DNA from 2 places in the Alkalimarinus coralli genome. Region 2 is predicted to be linked to the other one. Evidence: predicted binding sites of a transcription regulator. Region 2 holds the regulator's gene; the other holds the start of a gene.
What was found. The regulator FNR, encoded in region 2, switches genes on or off when oxygen is low (the NO sensors DNR and NnrR bind a similar motif). The targets are predictions, from matches to a motif close to TTGATCTAGATCAA.
Positions count from the first base shown of each region.

Region 1: the regulator FNR is predicted to act here: its motif matches at 4,270-4,283, upstream of ccoG (cytochrome c oxidase accessory protein CcoG).

Region 1 covers NZ_CP096016.1:1,491,142-1,499,380, reverse strand. Annotated here, with positions in the region: gene MY523_RS06655 (helix-turn-helix domain-containing protein) at 1-706, shown strand, start outside; gene ccoN (cytochrome-c oxidase, cbb3-type subunit I) at 1,037-2,464, shown strand; gene ccoO (cytochrome-c oxidase, cbb3-type subunit II) at 2,476-3,084, shown strand; gene MY523_RS06640 (cbb3-type cytochrome oxidase subunit 3) at 3,091-3,276, shown strand; gene ccoP (cytochrome-c oxidase, cbb3-type subunit III) at 3,269-4,165, shown strand; gene ccoG (cytochrome c oxidase accessory protein CcoG) at 4,377-5,804, shown strand; gene MY523_RS06625 (FixH family protein) at 5,951-6,457, shown strand; gene MY523_RS06620 (heavy metal translocating P-type ATPase) at 6,458-8,239, shown strand, end outside.
Region 2 covers NZ_CP096016.1:2,849,569-2,857,807, forward strand. Annotated here, with positions in the region: gene MY523_RS12780 (efflux RND transporter permease subunit) at 1-1,792, opposite strand, end outside; gene fabB (beta-ketoacyl-ACP synthase I) at 2,047-3,264, shown strand; gene MY523_RS12790 (hypothetical protein) at 3,565-4,677, shown strand; gene fnr (fumarate/nitrate reduction transcriptional regulator Fnr) at 4,833-5,594, shown strand; gene MY523_RS12800 (OmpW/AlkL family protein) at 5,860-6,597, shown strand; gene MY523_RS12805 (hypothetical protein) at 6,701-7,099, opposite strand; gene alr (alanine racemase) at 7,198-8,239, opposite strand, start outside.

The sequences.
Region 1 (8,239 bases), 1.4 Mb from region 2:
CTCTCGCCATATAAACTGCAGTGATTGCGCACTCTCTCCAATTTGTGAACCTACCCCCATTGGAAGTGTCGAGTTTGACGTTAAAGAAACGCTACTAATGAAGAAGCAGCCGTTTAAAACAGGTGAACTCATTTATAAGGAAGGCCAACCTTTTGAGTTCCTGTACGCAATCACATCAGGTTCTGCTAAAGAAGTATGTTTATATGGTCAGCCGCAAGAGCAAGTAATATCGTTTAAATTGAAAGGAGAGCTAGCGGGTCAAAATGCAGTAGCAACCGATATATACCCCAATTCATTGGTTGCTCTGGAAGACTGCGATATTTGCGTTCTCCCGTATAAAGATGTTCTCGAAAGTGCGACCAGCCTTCCTCAGCTGTTGACCAAAATAGTCACATTATTTTCTATCGATAGCTATCATGAGTCTGAAGTTAGAAAGAGTCTTGCCTCCGCAACAACCGCAGAAAGTAAAGTCGCGGCATTCCTTTACAACATTTCACTCCGCCATAAAAACCGCAATCAGAACTATATTGATATTAAACTAAGCATGAGCAGGAGTGACATCGCCAACTATCTGGGCATTACTAAAGAAACGCTTAGCCGCTCACTTACGAGAATTCAAAATAGAGATCTTATCGAGACGAGTGGCAAGTACATTCACATATCAAACTTTGAGCATTTGAAAGAGGCTCAAGGGCTTAGTATTTAAGCCAAACACCCCTTACCTGCAACAAAATACCTCCATAGAGGTATTTTTGTATTTGATATTGACATATATCAACCCCCCTATAACCACCTACAAAATACACTTTGTCCATGAGGTGCGTCTATTGACATTTATCAATAACAAAACGTATCCTTCGCGCGCTGCTACTATAGATATCAATCGATTTTGATCGATTGATTCATAGGGCAGCAAATAGGTTGGAATAACTGGTCGGGAGCACGGTTATGTTTTTTCAACGACAAAGAGATAGCTAACGTTATTTCTAGTAGTCCTCTTCACTTCTAGCTTGTGATAAAAATTGGATCCTGAATAATGAGCACAGTAAACAATCAGACGACATACAACTACAAAGTGGTGCGCCAATTCGCCATTATGACTGTCGTGTGGGGTATTGTTGGGATGGCCGCCGGCGTATTGATCGCCTCGCAACTTGTATGGCCAGAACTCAACTTCGATACGGCCTGGCTTAGCTTTGGTCGCCTTCGTCCGCTTCACACTAATGCAGTTATATTCGCTTTTGGTGGTTCTGCACTTTTTGCAACCTCCTTCTACGTTGTGCAGCGCACCTGTCAAGCACGACTATTTTCCGACTCTCTGGCGTCTTTCGTCTTCTGGGGCTGGCAGCTGGTTATCGTATTAGCCGCGATTACCTTACCTCTGGGTTACACTTCTTCTAAAGAGTATGCAGAACTGGAGTGGCCAATCGATATCTTAATTACTATCGTTTGGGTCGGTTATGCAGTGGTTTTCTTTGGTACTATCATGAAGCGTAAAGCCAAGCATATCTACGTTGCTAACTGGTTCTTTGGCGCATTCATCATAACGGTTGCCGTTCTGCATATCGTAAACAACCTTGAAATACCCGTTACGCTATGGAAGTCTTACTCTATCTACCCTGGCACTATCGATGCGATGGTTCAGTGGTGGTACGGCCATAACGCGGTAGGATTCTTCCTGACTGCAGGCTTTTTGGGCATCATGTACTACTTTGTGCCAAAGCAGGCAGAGCGCCCTGTTTACTCCTATAGACTATCGATCGTTCACTTTTGGGCCTTGATATCAATTTATGTGTGGGCTGGTTCGCACCACCTTCACTACAGTGCACTTCCTGACTGGGCTCAAAGCGCAGGTATGGTAATGTCCCTGATCCTTCTTGCTCCATCTTGGGGTGGTATGATCAACGGTATGATGACACTATCGGGTGCATGGGATAAATTGCGTACTGATCCTATTTTGCGCTTCCTTGTCGTATCACTGTCTTTCTACGGTATGTCGACCTTTGAAGGTCCAATGATGGCAATCAAGACTGTTAATGCGCTATCTCACAATACCGACTGGACTGTAGGTCACGTTCACTCTGGCGCACTCGGCTGGGTTGCGATGGTTTCTATCGGTGCAATGTACCACTTGATTCCAAAACTATATGGCCTCAAGGGCATGTATAGCACATCAATGATTAACGCACACTTCTGGTTGGCGACTATAGGTACTGTACTTTACATCGCTGCGATGTGGGTTAACGGTATTATGCAGGGCTTGATGTGGAGAGCGATAAACGACGATGGAACACTAACCTATAGCTTCGTTGAATCACTTGAAGCAAGCCATGCAGGTTATCTTGTCCGGGCCATTGGCGGCGCTATATTCCTTGCCGGAATGCTGATCATGGCTTACAACGTATGGATGACTGTGCGCGTAAAAGACGCTCAGGCTCTTGACAACGTCCCACAGACAGCTTAAGGAGGTTTAGCATGAATCATGAAGTTGTAGAAAAAAACCTTGGGCTGATGATTGTTCTGGTTATTGTAGCAATCAGTTTTGGCGCACTAGTTGAAATTGTTCCTCTGTTTTTCTCAAAGCAGGTAAACGAACCTATTGCAGGACTTAAGCCTTTAAACGCCCTTCAGCTGGAAGGTCGCGATATCTATATCCGTGAAGGCTGTCACGTTTGCCATACACAGATGATCAGACCCTTCAGAGCTGAAACCGAGCGTTACGGTCACTACTCTGTTGCCGGAGAGCACGTATACGAGCATCCATTCTTGTGGGGCTCCAAGCGTACCGGACCTGATTTGGCACGTGTAGGCGAACGATACAGTGACGACTGGCACAGAGCTCACCTATACAACCCAAGAAACGTTGTACCTGAGTCTAAGATGCCGTCTTACCCATGGTTATTTACCGCGAAGATCGACCACAAGATCACTCCAAAACGTATGGAGGCTCTAAGAGCTGTAGGTGTTCCGTACACGGATGAGGATATTGCTGGTGCATCCGAAGCAGTAAAAGGTAAAACCGAAATTGAAGCAATGGTGGCTTATCTTCAGCAGCTGGGTACAGTGCTCAAGAACAAGCGGTAATACATCATGGATATTAATACGTTACGTGGCATTTCAACAATATTGGTAATGATAGCGTTCATCGGTATTTGCCTTTGGGCTTATAGCTCAAAGCGTAAAAAAAACTTTGATGACGCGGCTAATCTGCCTTTTGAAGATGAAGAGATAGCCAAACGTACTACGATCGAAACGGAGAAAAAAGACCATGAGTAGTTTTTGGAGCGCATGGATCATAATCATCAGTTTGGGTAGCGTCTTCGGTTGCTGGTGGCTTCTATACGCAACCCGAAAGAGCCAAACAAGTAATACTGAAACAGAAGAAACAACGGGCCACACCTATGATGGCATTGAGGAACTGGACAACCCACTTCCAAAATGGTGGTTCTACATGTTTCTTGCGACAATCTTTTTCGGGCTAGCTTACTATGCTCTTTACCCTGGTTTGGGTTCATACCCTGGCCTTCTTGGTTGGACCTCTACCAACCAGTGGGAACAAGAAGTTGAAGAAGCAGACGCTGAATACGGGCCAATATTTGCCGCATTCGCTGAGAAGTCAGTTGAAGATCTTTCAAAAGACCCAGCTGCGCTTAAAGTCGGCCAGCGTCTGTTTGCAAACAACTGTGCGATATGTCACGGCTCAACCGCTAGAGGGTCACTAGGCTTTCCAAACCTGACTGATTCTGATTGGTTGTATGGTGGCTCTGCTGATGCTATCAAACAAACGATTGGGCACGGTAGAAACGGGAATATGCCAGCAAAAGGTTTAAATCCTGCAATGTCAAAGTCTGACATTGATGATCTAACAAACTACCTTTTGGCGTTTAGCAACAGAGCTGAAGACAAAGCATCAAGTGAGCGTGGAGCAGCGATGTTCCAAACTGCTTGCGCGGCTTGTCACGGAGCTGATGCAAAAGGCAATTTGGCAATGGGTGCTCCAAACTTAACAGATAATGTTTGGCTCTACGGTGGCACACCATCGATGATCAAACAAACAATTGAGTTTGGTCGTGCTGGTGTAATGCCAGCCCACAATGAGCTTCTTGGTGAAGAGAAGGTTCATGTGCTGTCAGCCTATATTTATAGCCTTTCACAAGGCAAATAGGTTAGTTGAGGAGGGTGCAACGCCCCTCCTCTAACTTTCTAGCAAAGCTAGAATCAGAAGCGCTTAATTTGACCGATAACAGCGCAAAAACTCATTAATAGAGATTGATCGGTAGCAAACGTTAGTTAATCCAAACGACTCCACTAGTCTTTTTATGCAATGTAGTTAAACCAAACTCCATTGCTAAACAGATTAAAATACGGTGAGTGCAATGAGCGCCAATATTCCTGTCAAAAACATAGATCCCTCTCCTAAGAAAAAGCCTGAAGAAACGACAATTGATCTTTATGCTTCAAGGAAAAAGATATATGTAAAAGAAATAACCGGTGTATTTCAACGAATCAGAACCGCCTCACTGTGGCTCTTAATGAGCATGTACTTTATTTTTTGCTGGGTTTCGATCAATGGTGAACAGCTAATATATTTTGATATTCCTGGTCGGAAGTTCCACCTGTTTGGCGAAACATTCTGGCCCCAGGACTTTGTCTTGCTCTCCTGGCTTCTCATCATTTGTGCCTTTGGGTTGTTCTTTATCACCTCACTGTTTGGCCGCATCTGGTGTGGCTATACATGCCCTCAAACCGTATGGACATTCATCTTTATGTGGGCTGAGGAGAAAGTCGAAGGGAGCAGAAATAAGCGAATTAAACTGGACAAAGCACCCAATGACGCCTCTAAAACCCTTAAAAAAGTTATTAAACACAGTATATGGCTTCTAATCGCTTTCGCGACTGGGCTAACATTTGTTGGTTATTTTTACCCTATTCGTGAGCTGGTCGTTGACTTTTTCAGCTTTAACTTTATCGGTGGCTGGGCTTACTTCTGGATCCTGTTTTTCACTGCTGCCACGTACATTAATGCGGGCTGGTTAAGGGAGCAAGTCTGTCTTTACATGTGCCCATACGCACGTTTCCAGTCAGTAATGTTTGATAAAGATACAATGGTTGTTTCATACAACCCCAACCGGGGGGAGCCGCGAGGCAGCCGGAAAAAATCTGCTGACCCCAAACAAGCAGGACTAGGGGATTGCGTCGATTGTGGAATGTGTGTCCAGGTATGCCCTACTGGAATTGACATTCGCGATGGTCTTCAATATGAATGTATTGGTTGTGCCCTCTGCATTGACGCCTGTGACCAGATAATGGACAAGATGAATTATCCGAAAGGGCTTATCAGCTACAGCACCGAGAACTCACTAGAAGGAAAGCAGAGCCATCTTGTTCGCCCAAAATCAGTGGGTTATGGTTTGATGCTGCTGTTTATGATTGCGTCTGTCATCTACGGGGTAACATCCAGAGTACCATTGGGTCTTGATGTTATTAAAGACCGCGGTGCGCTATACCAACTAACCGGAATGGGCCTGGTAGAAAACTCTTACACGCTTAAGGTCATTAATATGTCTGACCAGCCGCGTGAGTTTGAGCTGGCGGTTACCGGTATAGAAGGTCTATCAATCTCGACAGAGACAAGGTTCACGGTAAACTCAGGTGAAGTCTACTCTTTACCCACAAGTATTGAAGTCGACCCCGCTAACATGACACAAACCAACCATGACATTGAGTTTGTCGTTATTGCCAACGATGACAAGTCTGTTAAAGCAACATCAGACAGTCGTTTTCTTGGCCCGCTTAGTTATTAATTTGCTCTCGAATCAATCCCAAAACCAAGAGTCAATATGCATTTGACGCTTGGTTTTGACGGATACAATTGAGATAATCCCATATTGAGTGCTGGCACGAATATGTGCCCCTCGATTTCTTTAGTTTTATGTAGAAGCAGCCTGATATGACAAACTTTGATAGAGACACAACACCTTGGTTTAAGCAGTTCTGGCCATGGTTTCTAATCGTAATCCCTTTGGTCACAATTATTTATTGTGCCATTATGATCTATCTCGCAGTTACATCAGAAAACTCCCTTGTCAGTGACAATTATTACAAAGATGGGCTTGCGATAAATCAAAGTCTTGCGATGGACAATAAGGCAAAAGACCTTAATTTGAGTGCTGAACTACGTTTTGGCGAGGCCGGACGAGTCTCTCTCATTCTGGATGGAGACTTACCCACTCAGCCCTCATTCTTAACACTTAAACTGCTTCACCCAACCGTCGATGGCCAGGATATCGAACAAAAACTCCTACCTGAACCAGGGTACGTCTACTCGACTCAACTGGCGACTCCTTTAACTGGCCGTTGGTATGTTGATGTTATTGCGCAGGATTCAAGCTGGAGGTTGAAAGGCCAAACAGCCCTACCAAGCTCCACTCCTACTGTACTCGAATCGGGCTCATAAATGGGACAACATTCAGGGCTCTGCTATCACTGTGGGGAGCCCAATCCCAGTAACTCCGAAATAAGTCTACTTATCTCAGGTGAAGAGCATGCATTCTGCTGTCATGGCTGTAAAGCCGTTGCACAATTAATCTCAGAAAGCGGGATGGAGGGCTTTTATCAGCATAGAAGTCAGCCATCCGTTACCCCTCAGGAAATTGAAGAGACAACACTAAACGAGTTGAGGCTCTATGATAACATTGAGCTGCAAAAAGAGTTTGTCATCCCGGCTTCTTCAACTGATAACAGTCACGCTCGCAATGAAGCAACGCTCATCATAGAGGGCATTACCTGTGCTGCCTGCATATGGTTATTGGAAAAGCACATATCGTCAAAGGTCGGGGTAGACTCTTTTTCGATCAACCATACCACACAGCGAGCAGCTCTGTGCTGGAACCCTGAAGAGATAAAGCTTAGCAATATTCTCATGATGGTGTATCAGCTTGGCTATAAAGCACACCCGTTCAAGCCCAACCTGGAAGAGGAAATTCTAAATAAGGAAAGAAAAAGAGCTATCATCAGGCTCGGAGTAGCTGGCTTTGCAATGATGCAAAACATGATGTTCTCTGTACCACTTTACGTTGGTATGGTCAGCGGAATTTCCGATAACTTTCTCTTGCTGTTCCGCTGGGTTAGCCTTTTAGTAACGACCCCTGTTGTTCTGTACTCAGCACGCCCTTTTTTCCAAGCGGCTCTCAGAGATATAAAAACACGCCATTTGACGATGGATGTTCCTGTCTCGCTTGCAATATCTATTGCCTATATTTCAAGCGTGTTTATAACCATATTTGGCGGAGAAGACGTATATTTCGACTCCGTCGCCATGTTTACTTTTTTCCTTCTACTTGGCCGTTTTTTGGAAAGCCAGGCCCGATTGAAATCAGGTCAATCAATCTCTCAATTAACTAACCTTATTCCCCCATCAGCGATAAAACTTGTTGATGGAGAAGAGGTGGTGATTGCAGCCAAGGATCTCAAGGTAGGAGATATAGTGCGTATAAAGCCTGCCACGCCCATTCCCTCAGACGGGGTCATAACCAAAGGCCAAAGCAGCGTCGACGAATCTGCCTTAACCGGCGAGTTTATGCCTATTGAAAAACACGTCGGAGATATCGTTGTTGGGGGCACCAGCAATGTTGAGAATATGATTGAAGTATCAATTACTGCGGTTGGCCAAAATGCACGGTTGAGCTCTATTATGAGACTCCTGAACCGAGCTCAGGGAGAAAAGCCCAGAACTGCATTGATAGCAGATAAGGTCGCTAGCTACTTTGTTGCCGCAGTACTTGTTATAACAACATCGGTTTTTGTCTATTGGTGGTTACAGGGCTCTCAGGATGCCTTCTCAATTGCACTTTCTGTTCTGGTCGTCACCTGCCCTTGTGCACTGTCTCTTGCAACACCAACGGCGCTCACTGCAGCCACAAACCTGCTACGGTCTAATGGGTTTCTGATTACCAGAGGCCACGTATTAGAGTCCCTGGCGCAGGCCGATGAGCTTATTTTTGATAAAACCGGTACGCTTACTGTTGGGCAAATTGTTATTAGCGACATTGTGCCAAAAGCAAATCTCGATGCCTCAGCGTTACTTTCAATTGCAGCGAGCCTGGAGCAGCATTCAGAGCACCCGATAGCAAAGGCCTTCTCTCGCGATAAAACAACGGTTATTGCCGACGCCATTGTTGCTACCCCCGGAGGAGGCGTCGAAGGCGTCATCGACAACACCACATACAGACTGGGACAC
Region 2 (8,239 bases):
TACTCTCAAGGCTGCTGCTCTCCGGCATATCAATAAGAATCTGTATCTCATTTTTATTATCAAACGGAAGAAGTTTAAGAGGAACCATTCTCAGAACCGGTAGCAAAGCGGCCAAAATGAATAACACCAATACCAGCCAAAGCGCCCATTTTGCTTTTCGTCGGCTATTCAATAGCGGCATGACACACCACCGATACCCCTTCAAAAGCACTGAATCAGGCTTGTCAGCAGCGACCGGGGGAGCTGTATCAGCACTGCTCGTTGACAGGAACTTGCTGGCCAGCCAAGGTGTAACAAAAAACGCCACCAATGTGCTGGCCAGCACACTAACGGGAACATTAAACGCCATGGGTGCCATATAAGGCCCCATCATCCCGGTAATAAACGCCAATGGTACAAATGCTAAAATAATCGTTAACGTAGACATCAACAGGGGAGAACGTATTTCAGAGACAGCGGCTACAATACGAGACTTAATATCTCCCTCCCCTGTTTTCATAAAACGAGAGATATTATCAACGCCGGTAATAGGGTCATCGACCAGTAAGCCCAACGAAAGGATCAGTGCAAACAGTGTCACGCGGTTAATGGTGTAACCAAATGCCATATCAAGCGCAAGGGTGATGCCATAGCAGATAGGGACAGCCAACCCGACGACCAGTGCAGAGCGCCAGCCAAGGAAAATGCCAATAAAGATCACAACGGTAGCAACAGCAAAACCGAGACTCGATACGAGATTGTTGACTTTATCGTTCGCTGTGTCGCCATAATCTCTCATCACTTCGATATCGATCTCTGCGGGTAACAGCGTGCTTTTGAGATCGGCTATTGCCTGATGCACATCCGACGCGACCTGAACAGCATTACTGCCTTGCTGCTTGGCGACACTGATGCTCACCATTGGAAATCCGCTATGCGCTGCTTCGAAATGAACATGTGCGGGGGCGAAGTCAATCCACGTATAGCCATCTGCTTCTGCTGGCCCATCAACAATGTCTGCAACGTCTTTTAACAAAATTGGCGTGCTATCAATCACATTGACCACCAGGTTTTCCAGCTCTTCTGCCGTCGCAACAACGTCGCCACTTTCAAGCACAATTGATCGATTGTTATAAACCCACAGGCCTGCACTTTGAAGCACGTTGGACGCCTCAATCGCACTGACTATGTCGATAGGGGTTGTTTTTCTTGCGGCAAGACTTTCAGGTTTAATTAACACCCTGATGTTTCGTGGTCGGCCACCAACCACTTTTACTTCACTTGTAGAAGGGATTCCTTGTAGAAACGTAGATACATCTTCCGCAACTCGCCTCAATTCGTAGTCAGAGTACAGTGACGAGTCTCGGCTCCATAAAGCAAGAACCATAATCGGCACATCATCTACTTCTATAGGCTTCACCTGCCAATTTTTAACAACACCAGGGATATCTCCCTGATTTGAATAGAGCTTGTTATAGGTATTTAATATTGATTTTTCACGATCTTGCCCAACAAAAAAGCGAAGTGTTACCGCAGACTTGCCCGTCATAGAGCTAGAGTAGACATTTTCAACACCTGGAATCTGAGCCAGCAGCTTTTCCAAAGGCGTGGTCACTTGCCGTTCAACTTGTTTTGCACTCAGTCCGGGCACATCGACAAGAACATCAACCATCGGAACCACTATCTGGGGTTCCTCTTCTCTTGGCATGAAGGTAAGCGCCAAACTCCCCATAACCAGAGATATCACAAAAATAAAGAGCGGAGCCGCGCCCGTTAATGTAGACCTGACCAACTCGTCAACTGGATGCTTCATAAGACCAATACACTAATAAAAACCATATATAATCACAAACAACCATATATAACCATATAGATATACTAATATTCAAGCACTTCCTTAATCAACGGACTTAAATATCCGCCTCTCCCCTATTAGAGTCGCCCGATAGACACTGCCATACCAATACATATTGCACTTAGCCTGCTAAATAGACTTTTGTCATATTTATTAATAGCAGTAAATTTGGCTAAAATAGGCGAATCACTTCATTGATCTTGAGAAAACCAATGCGAAGAGTTGTCGTTACAGGCATGGGAATTGTTTCATGCCTTGGAAACACTAAAGAAGACGTCCTAAAGAGCCTGAAAGAAGGCAGATCAGGCATTCGTTTTAATGAGTCGTATCATGAGAAAGGGTTCAAGAGCCAGATTTCAGGCTCTGTTGACATTGATAAGGCATCATTAATTGACCGGAAGTTGCTGCGGTTTATGGGCGACTCTTCTGCGTTTGCGTATATCGCCATGCAGCAGGCAATTCAGGATTCCGGCTTGTCAGCAGATCAGATATCCAACCCGAGAGTCGGATTAATAGCCGGGTCTGGCGGGGCATCCTGTGAGAACCAGGTAAATGCGGCTCAAATAATGGAAGCAAAAGGGGTTAAGCGAATCGGCCCTTATATGGTTCCCAGAGTTATGGCCAGTACAGTCTCGGCCTGTTTGGCTACCGCATTCAAAATAAAAGGGGTTAACTACTCAATATCGTCGGCGTGTGCAACAAGCTCCCACTGTATTGGGCATGGTATGGAGCAGATACAGTCTGGCAAGCACGATATTATTTTTGCTGGCGGCGGCGAAGAAGAACACTGGACTCAATCCATGCTGTTCGACGCAATGGGCGCACTCTCAACTAAATACAACGATGCACCTGAAACGGCTTCGCGCCCATTCGATGAAAGCCGTGACGGCTTTGTTATTGCTGGCGGGGGTGGAATGCTGGTGCTCGAAGAACTGGAACATGCTAAAAAACGAGGCGCGCCTATTTATGCAGAGTTAGTAGGCTATGGTGCCTCGTCAGATGGATACGACATGGTGGCACCTTCTGGAGAAGGCGCAATACGCTGCATGCAAGAAGCATTGGCGACCGTCGATAGCCCCGTTGATTATATTAACGCGCATGGCACCAGTACCCCGGTTGGAGACGTATCAGAACTGCGGGCGGTAAAGGCCGTTTTTGACAGCAATGTTCCCCCGGTATCTTCTACCAAGTCACTCTCCGGCCACTCGCTGGGTGCGGCTGGCGTTCATGAGGCGATTTATTCCCTGTTAATGCTTGAGCATGGGTTTATTGCAGCCACCGCCAATGTGACAAAATTGACAGAGGAATCAGAGGGAATACCGGTGATTACCGGCAACGCGATAGAGCAAAAACTAAATACTGTCATGTCAAACAGCTTTGGCTTTGGCGGCACCAATGCAACGTTGGTATTTAGAAAAGTAAGCCACTAGGCTTTATTCATCCATAGGGGGCAAGACATCCCCTATGGATGCTATTCCCTCCCCTGACTACGCGCCCATTCCTGCCCCCCATTGATTTACCAACCACTTACCACACATTCTTTTTCCGAAAGAGACCTTTGCACGACGTTATGAGCGAAGTAGTCATGCAAAGGTTTCCAAAAATAGCACATCAATAGGTCTATTGATGCAAATCAACACCCCTATTACGTCGTTGAGTAGACTACAGTTTCCAGATTAGATGTTAGTGAGTATGCCACCCTCGGGCGTTGAACAAATTTAGGAATAATAATGGGATCTCCATTTGAGAAGATTACCCCAATAATAGCTGACCACCGAACACTACAGGATGTTTTTGGGGATAATGCATACCCAACAAGCCGCACTATGAGACAAATTTTTTCACACAAAGACTGGCTATTTTGCACAAATAGTTTCCGATATGACTCTCCGGACAAGCCAGGTCTATTCGTTGAAGACAGAGGGTTTAGTCTTCAGAGCTATACTGACATCATTACCAACAGCAACAGAACAAACTCTGAACTTGCATTAAGCTTGTCTATGCCGCTGCAAAATACGTTGTGCAGTTTTCCTAAGCAAAATAACAGCACCACAAGCAAAATCACCCCGGTTAGAAATTATATCGACCACCTGCTCCATGAAGTTCGTTTACTGAGTGACCTAATCCCCAGAACTCGCCGCATTAATTATATTCACTGGCAGGGGGAGATTGCTCAACTGCTAAGCCCGGCAGAAATGACAGAGATTATGTATTCGCTCAATAAAGCCTTTACGCTACAAAATGAACAAGAAGGCACCTATGTCATTGAACTGGAGAAAGTGCCTGCGGATGATGCAATTATTGCGCTGATAAAAGGCTTGGGCTTTAACCATATTTGCCTCGGCACCCAGAACAGGGATCAAGGCCCTATTGATTTTGATTTTTTAGCCGACCAGGTAAAAATATTCAAGCAGTATGGCTTCAAAACGGTCAACGTACGATTTCTTACCAGACAACATGAGTCATGCGAACAGCTCAGTGAAAAACTGGAAGGGTTAATTGGTATCGACCCGGATACCATTTACTTAATAGACGAAGAAGAGCGTCAATCAGTCCTTTCAGGCGTCGAAGCCGAAGAGACAACCACCTGTGACTGTCATAAAGAGTTTGAAAACAGGCTTATTGAAGCAGGGTTCCAGAAACTGAATCATGTTAAATTCTCAAGGGACAATTCAGTGTCCAAGGGTATATCCGGTGATTTAGTTGGCATAGGTTTAGGCGCGACCAGCCTAATTGAAAACTCGTTTTCTCATAACGTCGACCAGCTTGATCAGTACTACCAGAAACTACAAAGTGGTCAGCTGCCTTTTGGTTATGGAGGTTATATCCGCCCCAAGTACTAACCCTTATTAGACTAAAGTATTAGTTCCTGCAATTTGCCTCCTTATCCTTCTATATCTAGTAAGTTTATATGCTAGAATTGCCTCATCTATGTTCCAAAAAGCATAAAAATTGATTATCCTGATGGAATAAAAGCTATTAACCGAGTAAAGCGAAGATGAGTGAGAAAATAGCAGCTATTGATCCGCAACCAGCAACAGGTATCCATCAGTCCTGCTTACAGTGCAGTCTGAGCAACCTGTGCATTCCAATTGCAGTTAACAAAGATGACATTGATCGCCTTGAAGACCTCATAAAACAAGGGAAGACGATCAACCGGGGAGATCATATTTTCAAGGAGCACTCCCCCTTTAAATCTTTATTTGCAGTTCGTAGCGGCGCAATTAAAACCTACTCAGTTACCGAAGATGGTGAAGAACAGGTAACCGGTTTTTACCTCCCTGGAGAGATAATTGGTCTCGATAGCACCAATACAGATTCGTACAGCTGTTCAGCAAAAGCACTTGAACGCGCCAGCGTCTGCGAAATTCCTTTCGGCCAACTCGAAACACTGGCTGCTAAAATCCCAACACTCCAGCACCACTTTTTTTCGCTGATGAGCAAAGAGATTCAGGGCAGTCGGCAACTCACCATGCTGCTTAGTAAAAACACCGCTGAAGAGAGAATAGCCTCCCTGTTACTAAGCCTTTCCAGCCGATTCAAGCTACGCAAGCTGTCCGGCACACAGTTCCGACTCCCTATGCCCCGAAATGATATTGGCAACTATTTGGGACTTGCTGTAGAAACAGTAAGCCGGGTATTTACCCGTTTCCAAAAAAGTGGGCTTATTTCAGTTCAGGGGCGAGAGGTCATTCTTGAAGATATGGATGCACTTGTAGATATCGTTAAAAATCACGGCAAGTGTATGAAAGGCGAATAAATTCACACCTCCCCTCCCCGAAAAAGAGGCTTAATGCCTCTTTTTTTATATCTACTTATTAGTTACTCAAAACAACACAACAAAAAAATACCTCCTTATAGGTATCTTTAGTTAACTTGATTTATCTCATTTTATTTTCATTTCTCACACTTGCCACCAATAGCCGATATTATTTTATTGCGATATGTCAATTTAACAAAATTCACCATAGCTACACTGCGCCCATCACAACTTAATCACTTCGAAACTCAATCAGGGTAGCTATATGTTAAAAAATGCATTAACTTCATCTCTTGTTGCTGGTTCACTATTAATTAGCCAATCTGCTTTTGCTTATGAAGCAGGAGATATTTTCATTAAAGGCGGTATCGCAACTGTCGATCCCCAAGAATCCAGCTCAGACATTGTTATAAATACCCCGGCTCTGGGCCCTGCCACTGGTGCAAAAGTAGGCCTGAATTCTGATACCCAATTAGGATTAGTATTCAGCTATATGGCGACCGACAGAATCGGTATTGAGCTACTTGCTGCAACACCATTCAAGCACGACATTTCTGGCGCTGGCGCAATCTCAGGCGTTGGAAAACTGGGTGACACCAAGCACCTTCCACCAACGCTCAGTGTGCAGTATTACCTGGCAGAGCCAGACGCAAAGTTCCAACCTTATGTTGGAGCCGGTATCAACTACACTATTTTCTTTGACGAAGGAACTACAGATACACTAACAAACTCAATTGGTGCATTGGCAGGCCTGACTGGTACGCCAGGTGTGGTAGCCACAAGCACCAAGCTTGATATTGATGACTCAATTGGCGCTTCGCTACAAGCGGGTTTTAACTATGAAATCACAGAAAATGCCGGGCTAACCGCAGCTGTTTGGTGGATCAACATCGATGCCGATGCTGAAATTACCGCGCAAACCAATGTGGGAACAGTAAAAGCAAATGTTGATGTTGAAGTAGACCCTTACGTTTACATGCTAGGCGCATACTATAAGTTTTAAGCCTACAGTAAGTTTTAAGCCAAACACCAATAAGAGAACCTGGCCTTTAACAAGGTCAGGTTTTTTATTTAGAGATATTGGTTAAGGTCTACCCTTAAAGTCTTCAATCTTCAGACTCTATAACACGAAGAGCAAACAACCCACCCAGAAACGCAAAGAAAGCCCCCAGTACAACCATAACAACCGCCATCAATGTAATGCTACTATTTTCTGCCGAGGAAGTTACCGAAGCAACGCCCGCTAAGAAGCCAACAGCTGCGGCGTGCCACGCTTGCTTTTGATTTGCAATCGTACCTGTTAAAAGCCCTCCAAATGCCATCGTCAGGCAATAAACCAGCATTGCAAAGATAAACCAAATTTCTTGTTTATAGGTTGAGAAAAATACATAGTCACTCGCTGCCATGCCTATGTATGACGCTAGCAGCACATAAATAGCCTGGCCGAACAGCCCCACCAAGATCGTCACTACCAACCCGATAATAAGCGCTTTCCAACTGATCATTGAATTTATCCTGAAAATGGGAATTATTGTAAAGCTGAAGTGTATATTAGCGAGTGCTGGAAGGAATTGACTTACTACAGATCACTCAAGTTAAGATGTCACTCTTCGGAATATAACCTTGGCACTCTTGATGTAACACCCGTTAGCAGCTCATAGCCAATCGTTCCGGCAGACATAGCAACCTCGTCGACTGAAACGTTCTTGCCCCAAAGCTCGACGGCATCCCCCACTTTGGCATCGGGGTGATAAGTAAGGTCAACCGTCAGCATATCCATTGAAACACGACCTATTAGCGGTACAACGCGGTCCCCCACCCATACAGGCGTACCTGTTTCGGCATGACGCGGGTAGCCATCACCATACCCCACCGCAATGGTACCCACTTTGGTTTCGCGACTCGCACGCCACGTCCCACCGTAGCCCACGCAATCCCCTGCATTCACTTCATGTATCGCCATAATACGTGACTCAAGCGACATGACTGCGGCTAACCCAAGGGCTTCTGAGGATAAGTGCGGCATAGGTGAAGAACCATACAGTATGATTCCGGGCCTGACGCAATCAAAATGTGCAGACTTATGGGCGAGCAACGCTGCGGAATTGGCAGCAGTCAACAATAACCCCTCAGACATTGAGCCCAGATTATTAACCACCGAACTAAACAGCGCCAGTTGTCGCTCTGTTTCTGTAGTCTCTAACTCATCGGCGCTAGAGAAATGGGTCATAAGCCCTACAAGCTTAACCAACGGGGTCTGCTTAAGCCTGTAGACCAACTCGCGCGCCAAGGCGGGCTTGAACCCCAACCTGTTCATGCCGGTATTCAACTTGAGCCAGACAGCGACAGGTTGATTAACCTCTGTAAGCGCGTTTAGTTGCTCAAGCTGATATTCAGAGTGAATAATCAACTGCAGTTTGTGCTCCGCAGCTAATAACACCTCTTCAATCGAAAAGGCCCCCTCCAGCACTACCACAGGGTTATCAATTCCGTTTTTCCTCATTGCTATTGCCTCATCGACACAGGCGACAGCTAGAGGCGCATCAGGGATTGCTCGTGCGATTTGACAGATACCATGACCATAACCGTTGGCTTTAATAACCGCAACACATAACGCGTCTCCGGCCAGCGTTGAAGCCAGCTGG